DNA from 2 places in the Eubacterium sp. AF17-7 genome. Region 2 is predicted to be linked to the other one. Evidence: predicted binding sites of a transcription regulator. Region 2 holds the regulator's gene; the other holds the start of a gene.
The links. The regulator HrcA, encoded in region 2, represses chaperone genes, less so after heat shock. The targets are predictions, from matches to a motif close to TGTTAGCACTCNNNNNNNNNGAGTGCTAACA.
Positions count from the first base shown of each region.

Region 1 (9,065 bases), on a different contig from region 2:
TCTGATTTAGCCGATAAAATAATAATAGGTATACTACTGTTTTCTCTGATTTTTAAAGTAGCTCTTAATCCATCAAGCTTAGGCATCATTACATCAATTAATAGAAGCTGTACCTCGTTTGACTTCAATTTTTCAATTGCTTCTAATCCATCGTAAGCCTTAATTACATTATAACCTTCTTTTGATAAATAAATATCAATCGCTTCTACGATTTCTTTGTCATCATCACATACTAATATGTTGTACATTTTCTGCTCCTTTTCTAAAACACATTCTATTTGATTATAGAATATCCAATGATTTTTAAATTCCGTCACTCAATTTCTTAAGATTTAATTATGATTAAATTCTAAGTTCTAGTTTTGTTTACTTCTGCACTTTTCTTTTTACCTTTATAATCGGTTTACTTCTACGCTTTTACTTTTACCTTTATAATCAGTTTACTTCTACGCTTTTACTTTTACCTTTATAGTCTTGCTAAAACTGCCATAAATTTTCTTTTTATTATTCTTCTTAAAAGCTCTGGCTTTTACATAATATGTCTTTTTGCCTGCAAGTTTCTTGATTGTATATTTATTTTTCTTACATATTACTACATGTTTTTTCTTGAAATTTTTCTTTAAAGAATATACTATTTCAAAACCTGATGTACCTTTAGCCTTAGATAATTTTACATTAATTTTGTTCTTCAAGCCTTTTGCCTTAATATTTGCTTTTGCAGGAACAATATTAAATGTAACCTTCTGTATTCCCTTGTAAATACCTATTCCATTAATTTTAACTGTGGCTTTACCGATTTTTTTGTTATTTTTATATGTTATTGTATAATCAATGCCTTCTCTTAAAGTTACATCTCTATATGTGATTTCAATATTTTTAAATGTAATATTTTTACCTGTATACACTTTCTTTTTTGGCACACCGTTTACTGTTGTCATAGTAATGAATTTCTGTAATCTTGGTTCAGCAACTGCATTACCATTGCAATAAGACATAACTCTGCTTATATCTCCTGAGAATAAAGCATAAGCACCTGCATTATTTACAACATTATCAATTCCACCCTTACCACTTAGCACAACTGAACATGCATTAGTAATTGAAACTTCAGGCTTATCAGGAACACTGATTGCATTATTTAAATATGAAGATGATTTTGTTTTTCCTCCATAATTTCTTATTGTTTTTATTTCTAAACCCTTTTCATAAATTTTTAAGCATTTAAATATGATAACATATTTTAATATTGCGGTCAAAAATTGTAATATCTTTTTATCAAAAAAGTGCCGACAAAACATTTATATGTCTGTCAGCACTTCTTTAAAATATATTTATATATAATTTTATTAAATTAATGTAGGGTTAAAATCTCCCCACTTTGATGCCTACATCATTCCCATTCCCGGATTTGCAGGCATAGCCGGTGCATCTTCCTTTATATTTGCAACAACCGATTCTGTTGTTAATAATGTGCTAGCAACACTTGTTGCATTCTGTAATGCACTTCTTGTAACCTTTGCAGGGTCAAGGATTCCGGCATCAACCATCTGTACATATTTTTCATTATATGCATCAAATCCGTTTCCAGGTTCTGATTCGCGTACTTTATTTACGATAACTGAACCTTCAAGTCCGGCATTCTGTGCAATTGTAAATAATGGTGCTTCAAGAGCTTTAAGAATAATCTGTCCGCCTGTCTTTTCATCGCCTTCTAATGTATCAACTAATTTAGCAACTTTCTTTGATGCATGAATATATGCAGAACCACCACCTGAAATAATTCCTTCTTCTACAGCAGCTCTTGTAGCATTTAAAGCATCTTCCATACGAAGTTTCTTTTCCTGCATTTCAGGTTCTGTAGCAGCACCAACTCTGATAACTGCAACTCCACCTGCCATCTTAGCAAGTCTTTCCTGTAATTTTTCTTTATCAAAATCAGATGTTGTTTCAGCAAGCTGAGCTTTAATCTGAGCGATTCTTCCCTGAATTTCTTCAGAATTTCCTTCGCCATCAACGATAATTGTATTTTCTTTCTGAACCTTAACTGATTTAGCACGACCAAGGTCTTCAATCTTAGTTTCAGCAAGTGATAAGCCTAATTCTTCTGAAATAACCTGACCACCTGTAAGAATTGCAATATCTTTTAACATTTCTTTTCTTCTGTCACCGTATCCAGGAGCCTTAACAGCAACAACATTAAATGTTCCACGAAGTTTATTAACAATTAATGTTGTAAGAGCTTCGCCCTCTACATCTTCAGCAATAATTAAAAGTTTTGAACCGCTCTGTACAATCTGTTCAAGAATTGGAAGAATCTCCTGAATATTTGATATTTTCTTATCTGTTATTAAAATATATGGATTATCAAGGTTTGCTTCCATCTTTTCCATATCTGTTGCCATATATGCTGAAATATATCCTCTGTCAAACTGCATACCTTCAACAAGGTCAAGCTCAGTTTTCATTGTCTTTGATTCTTCAATTGTGATTACACCATCGTTAGAAACTTTTTCCATTGCATCTGCAACCATTTCTCCGACTTCTTCATCTCCAGCTGAAATTGCAGCTACTTTAGCAATCTGTTCCTTACCTGTAACCTTACTACTCATTTCTGAAATTGCCTTAACAGCTTCATCTGTAGCTTTCTGCATACCCTTTCTTAAAATAATTGGGTTAGCACCTGCAGCTAAATTTTTCATTCCTGCATTAATCATAGCCTGTGCTAAAACTGTAGCTGTTGTTGTTCCATCACCTGCAACATCATTTGTCTTAGTAGCTACTTCTCTAACCAACTGTGCACCCATATTTTCAAATGCATCTTCTAATTCAACTTCTTTAGCAATTGTTACACCATCATTAGTAATAAGTGGTGCACCATATGATTTATCTAAAACAACATTTCTTCCTTTAGGTCCAAGTGTTACTTTTACTGTATTTGCCAACTGATTTACTCCAGCTTCTAACGCAACTCTGGCATCTGCTCCAAATTTAATTTCTTTAGCCATTTTTATAACCTCCATTCAAATTTCCAATTTATAAGTATGATATTAAAACTATTCAACTACAGCTAAAATATCGTTCTGTCTAACTATAATATATTCCTCGCCATCTAATTTAACTTCATTTCCTGCATATTTTGAATATATTACTTTATCTCCGGCTTTAACCTGCATTGTTACTTCTTTACCGTCTACAACTCCACCGGGACCTACAGCAATTACTTCTGCCTGTTGTGGTTTTTCCTGTGACTGTGTTGTCAAAATAATTCCTGACTGTGTCTTTTCTTCAGGTTCAGCCTGTTTCAATACTACTCTGTCTCCTAATGGTACTAATTTCATTTAAAACTACCTCCTTTTCAGCTTGTTAGCACTCTTTCTTTTTGAGTGCTAACCCAATAACCTAATAATATATCAATTATTTCAAATATGCAACCCCTTATTTTTATTTTTTATTGTCACTTTTCTTCTTTTTATCTGTTTTCGTTCCAATTTTAGCATCTCTTCCAAAGCAGAATAAATACTGCTGTGCATAGCCTCCATACTCACCATAATGATTAGATGCGAATTTTTGTATTTCCTCTTTACTTGTCTCTTTTCCAAAATAAATGGCTTCCATTATACGTTTAATCCAAACATCAATAGGAAATGCATTTCTATATCCAAGTCCAAATAGCAAAACACAGTTTGCAACTTTATCTCCCACTCCCTTTATTGACTTTAATAATTCTCTTCCATCTTCTTCATTTAGATTTGCAAATAATTCTTCATTTATTTCACCTGAAGCAAGCTTTTGTGATGCATCATATAAATAAGGTGCCCTAAATCCGGACTTCATTTCCCTAAATGCTTCTTCTGTTATTTCTCCTAACTTTTCAGGATTTGGGAAACTATAGTATTTTTCACCATTTACATCACCAAGATATTCACCATATTGTTCACTTATTCTTTTTACAATCTGCTTGATTTGAGGTATTTGTTTGTTTTGTGAAATAATGAAAGATATTAGAACTTCATGGAAATCCTGATTTAAAATTCTAACACCATATTTTTCTTTAATTGCACTTTCTAATTTATTATCCTTCTTCAACAAATATTCTTTAATTTCATTATAATCTCTATCCAAATCAAAATAATTAGTCCATATTTTTTCTACATCTTCCTTTGAAGTATTATAAAATATAAGTTGATTTTCATCTTGTTTTATATGAAGCATTTTATTTTTTGCAACAATAACATATTCTTCTTTATCTAACTTATAAAATCTAAAACACTGACCACATTCTAATGTCTGTTCCAAATCAAAATCTTTAAGTTCATTTATTAGAGTATTTTTTCCATTCTCTGTAATTTTCATTTGTTTTTCCTCTTTTCTTACGAATATTTAACTAATCTAATAGGTAGAGTATCATTTTTATTATTCACATTCAATATAGATATTTATGTAAATTTATTACATTCTATTTTTTTAGCGTATGTAATATACATAAGTTTATATTTACTCACTTTTTACTCACACAATAACTTATGACATTATATCCTCTTTTTTTAATAATTAATATTAAAATTGTCATAATTTCTTTACATTATTTAATGTATTTCTCCTTTATTTTAGTCCAAAATAGTTATATAATTATATTAAAATGTTGGCAACGAAAGGAGACTGTATTATGGGATTTTTTAAAAAATTAGTTGGTTCAGCCGCTGTTATTGGCGCTGCTGTTGGAGGGATATCTTATTTAAAGAAGCGCAAAGAGGAAAAATATACTGAAGACGATATTTTTGAAGACTTTGATGACGAAAAGATTTTTGATATTAAAACAAATTCTAACAAAAACGGAACTCAGAAAATAACAATTACATTTAATTCTAACAAAGCTAAATCAATGGCTAATAATGCTGCTGATAAAGTATTAGAAGCTGCTGATTCTGCTAAAGGAAAAATTGTAGATGCTGTTGGCGAAGAAAAATATGATTCTGCTGTAAAAAAAGTAACTGATGCTGCTACTTTTGCTAAAGATAAAGCAAATGATGCAAAAGACAAAATCACAGATTTTGTTGGTGAAGACAGAATTGACAACGCTAAAGATTTATTCAATGATGCCGTTGATTTTGCAAAAGATAAAACATCTGAATTAATTGATAAAGTAAAGAATTATAATAATGAAAATGATTTTGTTGATACAGATTATAGTGACATTGATGATTTTGAATCTTTAGATGATGACTTTGTTGATGAATCTGACGATTTAAATAACGACTTTGATGAAAATTACTCTGATAATGATGATTTTGTTTCATCTGTCAAATTAGAGGAAGATGAGGCTTCTTCATTTAATGACGAAACATTTGATAACAATGACATACCTTCTGAAGAAAATCATATTTTCGAAGACATTGATGATATAAAGCAGGACGATGATTCATTTGAAGATACAAATATTTCTGAAGAAGGCACAGACATATTTGAAGAAGAATCTGTACCAAATGTTACGGAACATAATACCGAATCAAGTCTAACTGACGATGAAGAATATGATACTGAATCTAATATTACCGATGATGAGCTTGATAATAAAAGCAGTATTTCAGATAATACCTCAGAAAATCAGGCTGCTACAGAACCTGATGAATTTAATGAACTTGATGACGAATTAAACGATGATACATTTGATAATATCGAAGTAAATAATGATTCTTTAAATAGCAATAAATATAACAGCGAAAAAGATTCTGCTATTGTTGAAGAACATTTCTCTTTTTTAAAAAAAGCATCAGATAAGAGTGATGTTAACACTTCTACTGAAGATACTGATTTCTTAGATGATGAACTTGATGAAATCTAAATAATTTATAATAAAAAAATATAAAGGAGCCATTACAGTATGATAATTCTGACTAGTTAAGAAGTATCATACTGTAATGGCTCCTCTTGTTATCTTCCCGTAAAAAATCTCCCTATTCTAGGTCTATAGAGATTTTTCACAATGTAACCGAAAAAATAAATTTCGAAATTTGTACGAATATATTTTACAATAAATGAGCTCTTAATTCTTCTCCGCTCATTTCGCTTAAATATGCAGGTGCAATATCTAATACTGTCTTACAGCCTTTCTGTCCTTCATCATAAAGACGCTTAGCAGCTCTTGCATATGCAATTAAAACACTTGTAGTAAATTCAGGATTTGAATCTAACTTTAAGCTATATTCAATAATATGATTATGTTCTTTATTCATTCCTGTTTTTCCTGAACGGATTACAAATCCACCATGTGCCATTCCGCTATGATTCTTTTCTAATTCTTCTTCACTAATGAAATGAACTGTTGTATTGTAATCTGAGAAATAATTTGGCATTTCCTTGATTTCTTTTTCAACTGCAGCGGCATCTGCACCTTCTTCTAATACAACAAAACATTCTCTTTCATGCTTATCTCTTGTTGTAAGTTCCGGATTTTCGCCCGATCTAACTCTTTCTAAAGCACTTTCTACAGGAATTGTATACTGCTTTGCATTCTTAACGCCTTTAATTCTACGAATTGCATCTGAATGTCCCTGACTAACACCTTTTCCCCAGAATGTATAATCTTTTCCATCTGGAAGAATTGCATTTGCATAAACTCTGTTAAGCGAGAACATTCCAGGATCCCAACCTACTGAAATAACTGCTATTTTTCCAGCTTCCTTTGCTGCCTTATCAACTGTAGCAAAATGTTCAGGTATTCTTGCATGAGTATCAAAACTATCAATTACGTTAAACATTGAAGCAAACTGTGGAGTCTGTACAGGAAGATCTGTAGCACTACCACCACATAAAATCATAACATCTATCTTATCTTTCCAGTCTGCAACTTCATCAATATGACATACCGGAACATTTTCTGTTAAAATAGTTACATTCTTAGGATTTCTTCTTGTAAATACAGCAACTAATTCCATATCATTAGCTTCTTTAACTGCACATTCTACACCTTTTCCCAGGTTTCCATAACCTAAAATACCAATTCTTGTTTTCATTTCAGTCTCCTTCGTTAATATATATTTTACTTAATCAGCACTTGCAATCATTAGTCTTCTTTAATTGACATATTGTAAGTTTTCGCCACAAAAAATTATAGAATTTTTCCACAGATTTGACAATACTTTATATTATATTTTCTATAATTCTTTAATTTTTTCAAGAATACTTTTGATGCCTTGCTAAATACTGCATGTTTTTTCCATACTAAAGCTAGATTGCCAAAAAAGAAGTGTATTTAATTCACAATGAAAATAAATACACTTCTTAGGCTTATATATTTTTTATATATTATTTACTATTTGCTTTATATCCTCTAAATTGTCTGCGAAAAAAATTCCTTCCTGTCTTTGTTTAGACGAAAATTCTTTTTCAATCATATGATTTAACAATTCTTTTAAACTGTTATAATATCCATCCAAATTATATAAAATACAAGGATTATTAAGCTGTTTCATTGAAATTTTACACATAACTTCAGACACTTCTTCCAGAGTACCCGTACCACCTGGAAAAGTCACAAATACATCTCCTAATTCTATCATTTTAGTTCTTCTTTCTGACATATCTTTTGTAATAAATAATTCGGTTAATCCCTCATGTTGAACTTTTGCATCTATAAAAAATTGTGGTTCAACTCCTATAACTTTGCCACCTGCATTTAATACACTGTCTGCAAGTTTTCCCATAAGTCCTGTTTTAGATCCACCATACACAAGTGTGTTGCCACTTATTCCAATCCATGTTCCCAATTCTTTAATTGCCCTTTTAAATGTTTTATCATTTCCGTCTGATGCCCCAAGATAAACTGTAATATTCATTTCAATACCTCTTTCGTAATTTAATTCTAAACTTCTGTCCCAACTTCAATTAAGTTTCCATCTAAATCATAAAATCTTATAACTTTTTGTCTCCAACTATTTGTCATAAGTTTATTAATTTTCCATCATTATCTAGTATTACATCCAATCCAAATAATTCATGATATAACATTATTGATTTTTCTATATCATTAACAACAATTAAAACATTCCTTAATTTCATAAAAACGACTCCTATACATATTAGTCTTATTTTATTATATTATTTTTCACTACCTCATAACAAGTAAAAGAATTATATTTATTTCATTCTTCATCCGTAACACCGTTTGTTTTGTACATTGTTCTTACTAATGCATCCTTTGAATTTTTCCATGGTTCATCTTTATATCTATAATCAAATTTTTTTATAAACCATTCTACATCCTCAATTGTTCTATCTAGATTTTGTTCAAATATATCTATAGTCATTTTATTAAATTCGTCAAATTTATTTCCCGATAATTCTTTATCAGCATATTTAAGTAAAGCATTTAAATGCTCAAAGCAAAATCCTTTACAATTCTTATATAATTCTAAAAAATCTTTATCTTCTTTTTTCCATAAATAAAGTATCGTGGCAACATATCTGTCAAATGTATCATTTAAACGGTCGCACACGAAACAACTTCCATTTAATTTATCCAGATATTCAGTTATTGGCTTCTTTTCTTTCTTTTTAAATAATCCACCTGAAGATTTCTCCTTAGACAGCGTATCAACCTGCTTTTTTACATTCTTTAAATGTGTTTCCATTATTAGAGCAAGTCCTAATCTGTTATTGTATTCGTATAATTTTTTTATATGTCTGGAACAATAACCTTTTTCATCAGTTTCAAATCTAATATAGTCCTCCATGTAACTTGGTCCCATGGCAAATGCTATATTATCGTTTTCTATATCATCTCTCATTTTGCATAATGGGCACTCACAATCTACCTTAAATGCATCCATTACAGGTATTGTATATAATTTTTCTTCCATTCTTCCTTCTCTCCATTTTTTAATCTGTTTACATTTTTATATTAATTCATAGCGAATAATTTAAACTAAGTCTGTTTATATAATTTAAGTTAATTCTCTTTGTTTAATTAAAACTAATAAAAGGTTGAAAAGGATTTCTCCTCCTCAACCTTTTATTGGCTCTATTTAGGTAATTTAAAAGAACTCTTTAATGAAACTATTCTGTTA
Region 1 covers NZ_QTWU01000002.1:196,595-205,659, reverse strand. The annotation lists gene DWW96_RS04180 (response regulator transcription factor) at 1-248, opposite strand, end outside; gene DWW96_RS04175 (hypothetical protein) at 447-1,256, opposite strand; gene groL (chaperonin GroEL) at 1,386-3,005, opposite strand; gene groES (co-chaperone GroES) at 3,054-3,338, opposite strand; gene DWW96_RS04160 (DNA glycosylase) at 3,442-4,353, opposite strand; gene DWW96_RS04155 (hypothetical protein) at 4,667-5,842, shown strand; gene DWW96_RS04150 (diaminopimelate dehydrogenase) at 6,027-7,013, opposite strand; gene DWW96_RS04145 (TIGR00730 family Rossman fold protein) at 7,299-7,835, opposite strand; gene DWW96_RS14615 (hypothetical protein) at 7,862-7,942, opposite strand; gene DWW96_RS14610 (VOC family protein) at 7,939-8,058, opposite strand; gene DWW96_RS04135 (DUF6062 family protein) at 8,142-8,858, opposite strand; gene DWW96_RS04130 (glutamine--tRNA ligase/YqeY domain fusion protein) at 9,020-9,065, opposite strand, start outside.
Region 1: groES (co-chaperone GroES) is a predicted target of HrcA. The motif match lies at 3,362-3,392, and genes of this name have one in related genera.

Region 2 (9,065 bases):
ATACGATATTCCGTTAAATGAAATAATATATGATTTCTTTGATGCACTTAAATCCCGCTCAAGAGGATATGCGTCATTTGATTATGAATTGAAAGGATATGAAGCAGCTAAGTTAGTTAAACTTGATATTCTTATTAATAAGGAAGAAGTGGATGCACTTTCATTTATAGTTCCGGATGTTACAGCATATGAACGAGGCAGAAAAATGTGCGAGAAACTTAAAAATGAAATACCACGTCAGTTATTTGAAATTCCAATTCAGGCAGCAGTTGGAAGTAAAGTAATTGCGAGAGAAACAGTTAAGGCAATGCGAAAAGATGTTTTAGCTAAATGTTATGGTGGCGATATTTCACGTAAGAAAAAACTTCTTGAAAAACAGAAAGAAGGAAAGAAGAGAATGCGTCAGGTTGGTAACGTTGAAATACCACAGGAAGCATTTATGGCAGTACTCAAATTGGACGAAGATTAATATAAAAGGTCTCTTTGCAGCAGGCAGAGGGACCTTATTAGTTGAAAAGAGAGGTAAAAATGAGCAAACATTTAGAAATATATATCCATATTCCGTTTTGCGTAAAAAAATGTGATTATTGTGATTTTCTCTCCGACAGGGCAGATTGCAAAACTAAAGAGGAGTATGTGGATGCGTTAATAAAAGAAATTGAATTGTCAAAAAATGTTTTGAATGGATATGAAGTAGATTCAATCTTTTTTGGAGGAGGAACCCCTTCTATATTGGAATCACATTTATTTGAATGCATAATGAATGCAGTAAAAAAATATGCAAATATAAATGAAAATGCAGAAATAACAATAGAATGTAATCCGGGCACTTTGACAAGAGAAAAATTAGAAGTTTACAAGAAAACCGGAGTGAACAGATTAAGCATAGGACTTCAGTCGGCAAATGATGATGAATTAAAAAGCATCGGAAGAATACACACATGGCAGGAGTTTTTGGATAATTATCGAATATCAAGGGAATGTGGATTTGACAATATTAACATTGACTTAATGAGTGCACTTCCGGGACAAACGATTTCATCATATAATGAAACTCTAGAAAAGGTAGTTGCCTTGAATCCAGAGCACATATCGGCGTATAGCCTTATAGTAGAAGAGGGCACGATAATGTATGACAGAGTAAATGAAGCAGCACTGCAGGGAAAGGATATACTTCCTGATGAAGATACTGAGCGTGAAATGTATTACATGACAAAGAATATCTTAGAAGAAAATGGATATCACAGATATGAAATATCAAATTATAGTAAAGAAGGCATGGAATGCAGACATAACGTAGGATATTGGCAGAAAAAAAATTATATTGGCTTTGGAATAGGAGCAGCTTCTTTATTAGAAAATGAACGATATAATAATATTTCAGATTTAAATAAGTACATTGCTTTCATAAATGAAATATACAATTGCGAAGATAATATGGATGAAATGACAGCTTTTCAATATGGAAGTGAAGAAATGATGGATTATTTATTTGAAGATGAAGATGATTATGAATTTGAAAATAATAATCAACAATCAAGAGAAGATGAATCTGTATTCGAAGAAAAAATTTATCGAAAGAAAAGTGATAATGATACAGACTTTGATACTGATTATAATAGATTAGGTTCAATTCATAAAAACATTGAAAGACTCTCTAAAAATGATCAGATGGAAGAATTTATGTTTTTAGGCCTTAGAATGATGGAAGGAGTAAACAAAACTAAATTTGAAACACTTTTTAATAAGAAGATAGAAAACGTATACGGTAATGTCTTAGAAAAACTCACACAGGAGAAATTATTGAAAACCGAAAACGACAATATAAAACTTACCGAAAGAGGAATTGATGTAAGCAATGTAGTATTATCAGAGTTTTTATTATAATATGGAAAATATTCTATTTAATACTAATAAAAATCATAGCACAAACCGGATAAATGTATATAATAACGAAAGAGCATTTGCCACCGTCGGTTCAATGTTACATCATATGGAATGACTAGAACCGAAGGTTCTAATGTCAGACCATATGATGGAACATTAGAACTGCTACGAGTGGCAAGCAGCGAAAGCGTTCTTTCGATATTATATACATTTTTAATTGCAAGCAGCGAAAGCGTTCTTTCGATATTATATACATCCTTAAGGTTTGTGCTATTTTTCTATGTTCACAAATTATTTACAAAAGTTTCTATAATTTTTTTTGCAAAAATGTTGACAAATAATATGGTGGGTGCTATTTTAATTTATGAAAGATGTTAGCACTCAAAACTGACGAGTGCTAATAAAGTAGAAAGGAGATGGAATATGGAACTGACAGAGAGAAAAGTAAAAATATTACAGGCAGTCATTCGTAACTATTTGGAAACAGGCGAGCCCGTTGGTTCAAGAACCATTTCTAAGTATACAGATCTTAACTTAAGTTCAGCAACCATTCGTAATGAGATGGCTGACTTAGAAGAGATGGGATATATAGTTCAGCCTCATACATCAGCAGGACGAATTCCTACAGATAAAGGTTACAGACTTTATGTTGACGATTTAATGAAAGAAAAAGTTCAGGAATTAGACAACAGAGAAAAGAAAGTAACTGAAAGAGAAAACCTTTTATTTGAAAAGGTTGATAAGGTTGAAACCCTTCTTCAGAATATGGCGAAGATGCTTGCAACCAATACTAATTATGCAACAATGATTTCAACATCAAGGGATAACGAAGATAAGATAAAATTCATTCAGTTGTCACTTATGGATGACAATCAGATTTTATGTATTGTTGTTTCGGGAAGAAACAGAGTAGTAAACAAGATTATAAAAGTTAAAGACCAGATTAATGAAGAAATGGTTTTGAGACTTAATGTGGCACTCAATACAAGTCTTGCAGGATTAGCAGTTGAGCAGATTAACATAGCTGTTATTTCAACACTTACATCTAATGCAGGTGAACATAAAGAATTAGTAACAGATGTGTTACAGGCAATTACAGAAGCCATTGCATCAGAAGCACAGATGAAGATTTATACATCAGGTGCAACGAATATTTTGAAGTATCCTGAATTAAGCAGTAACGAGAATGCAAGTTTGTTGCTTTCAACATTTGAAGAAAAGAAGCCATTAACCAATTTGGTAAATGATAATGAAACAGGAATTCAGGTTTATATCGGTGAAGAAACTCCGGTAGAAGGAATGAAGGATTGTAGTGTTGTAACAGCAACTTATGAATTAGAAGATGGCATTAAAGGTACCATCGGAGTTATAGGTCCGAAGCGAATGGATTATGAGAAAGTTGTAGAGACATTAAGAACAGTTAAGGGCCAGTTAAGCGATGCTTTCAAGAAGGAAGACGAATAGAAAGGAAGGTCCAATGGAAAAGAATATTAACGATATGCCTGAAGAAGAAAAGGTAGAAAAATCTGAAACTGAAGAAGAAACAGTAGAAGATACAAATGAAACAGTAGAAACTGAAAAAGAAACAACAGAAGATACTAAAGAAGATAAAGACAAAAAAGAAGCAGAAGATAAAAATTCTTCAGACAAAAAAGAAAAGAAAAAAATATTTGGAAAGAAAGATAAGAAAGACCAGCAGATAGAAGAGTTAACTGATAAACATCAAAGACTTATGGCTGAATTCCAAAACTATAGAAACCGTAGCGAAAAAGAAAAATCAGCAATGTTTGAAGTTGGTGCAAGATCAATTATTGAAAAACTTCTTCCGATTGTAGATAACTTTGAAAGAGGTATCGCAGCATTATCAGAAGAAGAACAGAAATCACCAACAGGTCAGGGAATGAATTTAATATATAAGCAGTTGATGACAGCATTTGAAGAAATGGGAGTTACAGTCATTGAAGCTAAAGGCCAACAGTTTGATCCGGAATTACACAATGCAGTAATGCATGAAGACAATGACGAATTAGAAGAAAATGTTGTTGTTGAGGAATTCCAGAAAGGCTATAAATATAGAGACAGTGTTATAAGACATAGCATGGTTAAGGTAGCTAATTAATTTTACAAATAAGAAATTATTTAACATATATTTGAACTCGGAAAACCGAGAAATAAGAAAATTATCAATTTAGGAGGAAATATATCATGGGAAAGATTATTGGTATTGACTTAGGAACTACAAATTCATGTGTAGCAGTTATGGAAGGTGGAAAACCTACAGTTATTACAAATGCAGAAGGTGTTAGAACAACTCCATCAGTAGTAGCATTTGCAAAATCAGGTGAAAGATTAGTTGGTGAAACAGCTAAACGTCAGGCAGTTACAAACGCTGACAAGACAATCTCTTCAATTAAGAGACATATGGGAACAGATTACAAAGTAGCAATTGATGATAAGAAATATACACCACAGGAAATTTCAGCAATGATTCTTCAGAAGTTAAAAGGTGATGCTGAAGCTTACTTAGGTGAAAAGGTATCAGAAGCTGTTATTACAGTACCTGCTTACTTCAATGATGCACAGAGACAGGCAACAAAAGATGCAGGTAAGATTGCAGGACTTGATGTAAAGAGAATTATCAACGAGCCAACAGCTGCAGCATTAGCTTATGGTCTTGATAATGAAAAAGAACAGAAGATTATGGTATACGATTTAGGTGGTGGTACATTTGATGTATCTATTATTGAAATTGGTGATGGTGTAATCGAAGTATTATCAACTTCAGGTGATAACAGACTTGGTGGTGATGACTTTGATGAAGCAATTACAAATTATATGATTTCTGACTTCAAGACAAAGACAGGTGTAGACCTTACAACAGATAAGATGGCACTTCAGAGAATTAAAGAAGCAGCAGAAAAAGCTAAGAAGGAACTTTCTTCAGCAACACAGACAAACATTAACATCCCTTACATTACAGTAACAGCTGAAGGACCACAGCATTTTGATTTAACTCTTACAAGAGCTAAATTTGATGAATTAACAAGAGCATTAGTTGAAAGAACAGCAGTTCCTGTACAGAATGCATTAAGAGATGCCGGAATTACAGCAGCTGAACTTGGAAAGGTATTATTAGTTGGTGGTTCAACAAGAATCCCTGCAGTACAGGATAAGGTTAAACAACTTACAGGTCATGAACCATCTAAGAGTTTGAATCCTGATGAATGTGTAGCAATCGGTGCATCAATTCAGGGTGGTAAACTTGCAGGTGATGCAGGCGCAGGCGAAATCTTACTTCTTGATGTTACTCCACTTTCATTATCAATTGAAACAATGGGTGGTATCGCAACAAGATTAATTGAAAGAAATACAACAATTCCTACAAAGAAGAGCCAGACATTCTCAACAGCAACAGATAACCAGACAGCCGTTGATATCAACGTAGTACAGGGTGAAAGACAGTTCGCAAGAGATAACAAGAGCCTTGGACAGTTCAGACTTGATGGAATCCCACCAGCAAAGAGAGGTGTTCCACAGATTGAAGTTACATTTGATATTGATGCAAATGGTATCGTAAATGTTTCAGCTAAGGATTTAGGAACAGGAAAAGAACAGCACATTACAATTACAGCAGGTTCAAATATGTCTGATGAAGATATCGATAAGGCTGTAAAAGAAGCTGCTGAATTTGAAGCACAGGATAAGAAACGTAAGGAAGGCATTGATGCTAAGAATGAAGCTGATTCAATGGTATTCCAGACAGAAAATGCTTTGAATGAAGTTGGTGATAAGATTGATGCAAATGATAAGGCAGCAGTTCAGGCTGACATCGATGCATTAAAGGCTGTAATTGCTGAAATTACAGATGACCAGAACATCACAGATGCTCAGATTGAAAGCTTAAAGAATGGAAAAGAAAAATTAATGGAAAGCTCACAGAAAGTATTCTCAAAGATGTATGAACAGGCTCAGGCACAGGCTGGAGCACAGGGAGCAGGTCCTGATATGGGAGCACAGGGAGCTTACCAGGATCCTAATGCAGGAGCTGGAGCAGATGATGTAGTTGATGGTGACTACAAGGAAGTATAATCTGAATACACATATAGCACTGGGTTATAGAATATGATAGAATGTATCCCGTCCGGGTTTAGCCCGGACGGGTTTTACAAGTTATTTATACTAATATAAAAATAATGAAAATAGGACTAGGGTATGACATCCGTGTTTTATTTGCAGATTATTTATTCATACTAATATGAAAGGTGATAAAAATGGCGGAAAAAAGAGATTATTATGAGGTATTAGGCGTTGATAAAAATGCTGACGAAGCCACAATAAAAAGCGCATATAGAAAATTGGCTAAGAAATATCACCCGGACGTAAATCCTGGGGAAGAAGCTGCGGCGAAGTTTAAAGAAGCATCAGAGGCATATGCTGTACTTAGTGATGCTGATAAGAGACGTCAGTATGATCAATTCGGTCATGCAGCATTTGATGGAAGCGCAGGAGCAGGAGCCGGAGGATTTGATTTTAATTCTGCAGACTTTGGAGATATATTTGGAGACATATTCGGAGATATATTTGGCGGAGGCAGACGTAGTTCAAGAAACAGCAATGGTCCTATGAGAGGAGCAGATATTCGTGCTTCAGTCAGAATAACATTTGAAGAAGCTGTATTTGGATGCGAAAAGGAATTAAGTCTTAATCTTAAAGATGAATGTACAACATGTCATGGAACAGGTGCAAAGCCTGGAACACAACCTGAAACATGTAGCCGATGCGGAGGTAGAGGTCAGGTAGTTACAACACAGCAGAGCTTCTTTGGAACAATGCAGAATATTACAACATGTCCTGAATGTAACGGAACAGGTAAGGTTATAAAGGATAAATGTGCAACATGTCACGGCACAGGATATACTTCAAGTCTTAAAAAGATTGCAGTTACAATTCCGGCAGGTATTGATGACGGACAGAGTGTAAGAATCAGAGAAAAAGGTGAACCTGGAAGAAATGGCGGACCAAGAGGAGACTTATTAGTACAGGTTAGAATTATAGGCAATCCAAACTTCCAAAGAAATGGAATGGATTTATATACAAATACATCAATCTCATTTGCACAGGCAGCAATAGGAGGAGATGTAAGAGTTAACACTGTAGATGGAGATGTATTGTTTAACATAAAACCGGGAACACAGACAGGAACAAGAATCAGATTAAAAGGAAAAGGTGTTCCAAGTATTAGAAATAAAGCAGTTCGTGGTGATCAATATACAACTTTGATTGTAAGAGTACCTGAAAAATTGACTCATGAACAAAAAGAGTTAATTAAACAGTTAGACAAAGTATCAGGAAATACACTAAACCAAAGTGAAGATGAAAAGCCAAAGAAAAAGAGCTTTAAAGATAAATTTAAACTAGATTAAGAGATTAGAAAAAAGAAATATTGCGGATATAAAAGTAAAATTGCTTTTATATCCGTATTTTTATATATTAAAAATTTGAAAAAAATTTTATAAGTTAGAAAATATTAAAACAATCATTTAAATAAATAAAGAAGAAATAAGTAATGTATATATTAAATTAAGTAACAATAAAACAAGAAAAAATTGCAAAAAAAAGTTTTTGTGAACAATAAAACCAATGAGAGTAATCACTAATAGTCAAATTGTACAAAAACAAGCAAAAAAATAAGTGGTTTATAATAAAATATGTTGACTTTTGAAACGTTTTTAACTATACTGACTGTATAATAGTTATAAAGTTCAGGAGGAAAATTGAAATGAGAAAGAATTTAAAGAAAATCGCCACATTAGCAATGGCAGCAGCAATGGCTATCGCAGTAGTACCTGCAGTACCAACTCAGGCAGCTAAAACAGAATTAATTAAGAATGAATGGGACAGTTACTTTGGTGCTTCATCAGGATGGGCTGAAGGAGCAGAAGGAGCTTTGACAGAAAATTCTAAGTCATCTTGGACAGCCGATATGGATTCAATTGGCTGGGGTGGAATCTGGGGAGCTCAGATTAAGAATGAAAACCTTAAGTACCAGAAAGGCCAGTCATATACAGTAAGTTGTAAACTTAAAGCAACTAATTTAGATAAATGGGTTCTTGTTAAGGTTGAAGGAGATGATCCTAATGCATACGAACCTGATAAGGCTCCATTAGCATTTAAGTGGGTACAGTTACAGCAGGATAAAGAACAGACAGTAACATTAGATTTTACTTTGGCTAAGAATTATAGTGGACATCTTTCATTATACTTTGGCGTTGGCGGAGAAATGGGTGACAGAGAAGATGAACAGTTAGCAGGTCTTTACAATGGTTTAGTTACATTACCAAAGGATGGAGATCCTACATTTTCATCATCTGTAAAATGTTCTAACATTTCAGTAAAACAGGTTGCTACAACAATTAAGAAAGTAAGAGCTAAGAAAGGCGTAGCTAAGGTTACTATTAACAAGAGTGCAGTAGCAAAGAAATATGTTGTACAGTATTCAACAAAGAGCAGTATGGCTGGTGCAAAGAAAGTTGTTACGGCTAAGACAAATGCAACATTAAAGAATCTTACAAGTGGAAAGAAATACTACGTTAGAGTTGCTGTTGTAAACAAGAATGGAAAGCAGAGCAAAGAATGGAGTGCTAAGAAAGTAGTTAAGGTTAAATAATTAAAGCTACATATATAAACTGTTTGAATTGCAATAATAAATAAACAAGAGAAACCTTATAATTAGGAAGAATTCCTTTTTATAAGGTTTCTTTTATATTGGCGTGCCCGGCGATGTATGTTCCACTTTGTAACATACAGTTTATGGAGAAATAAAAAGTGAAAAGGCTAAAAGGGATATTTATAAAAGGCTGAAATGGATATTTATGAAAGGTTGCATTAAAAAGTTTTAGCGTTTATAATAAAATGATGTTTTGTGGTTTAAGAGAGGATTTTATTTATGAAATGGAATAAATATACGTTAAAAACAACAACAGAAGCTATAGATTATATAAGTGGTTTGATGATTGAACTTGGGATAGATGGAATACAGATAGAAGACAATGTGCCTTTATCAGAAGAGGACAAGAAGGCAATGTTTATAGATTATCTTCCAACACTTCCTAAAGATGATGGAACAGCATATATAAGTTTTTATACAGAGGAAGATAATGACGATGAAGCATTACTTC
Region 2 covers NZ_QTWU01000005.1:60,865-69,929, forward strand. The annotation lists gene lepA (translation elongation factor 4) at 1-469, shown strand, start outside; gene hemW (radical SAM family heme chaperone HemW) at 529-1,887, shown strand; gene DWW96_RS13830 (hypothetical protein) at 1,999-2,265, shown strand; gene hrcA (heat-inducible transcriptional repressor HrcA) at 2,311-3,351, shown strand; gene grpE (nucleotide exchange factor GrpE) at 3,365-4,006, shown strand; gene dnaK (molecular chaperone DnaK) at 4,093-5,976, shown strand; gene dnaJ (molecular chaperone DnaJ) at 6,159-7,310, shown strand; gene DWW96_RS06810 (fibronectin type III domain-containing protein) at 7,667-8,554, shown strand; gene prmA (50S ribosomal protein L11 methyltransferase) at 8,834-9,065, shown strand, end outside.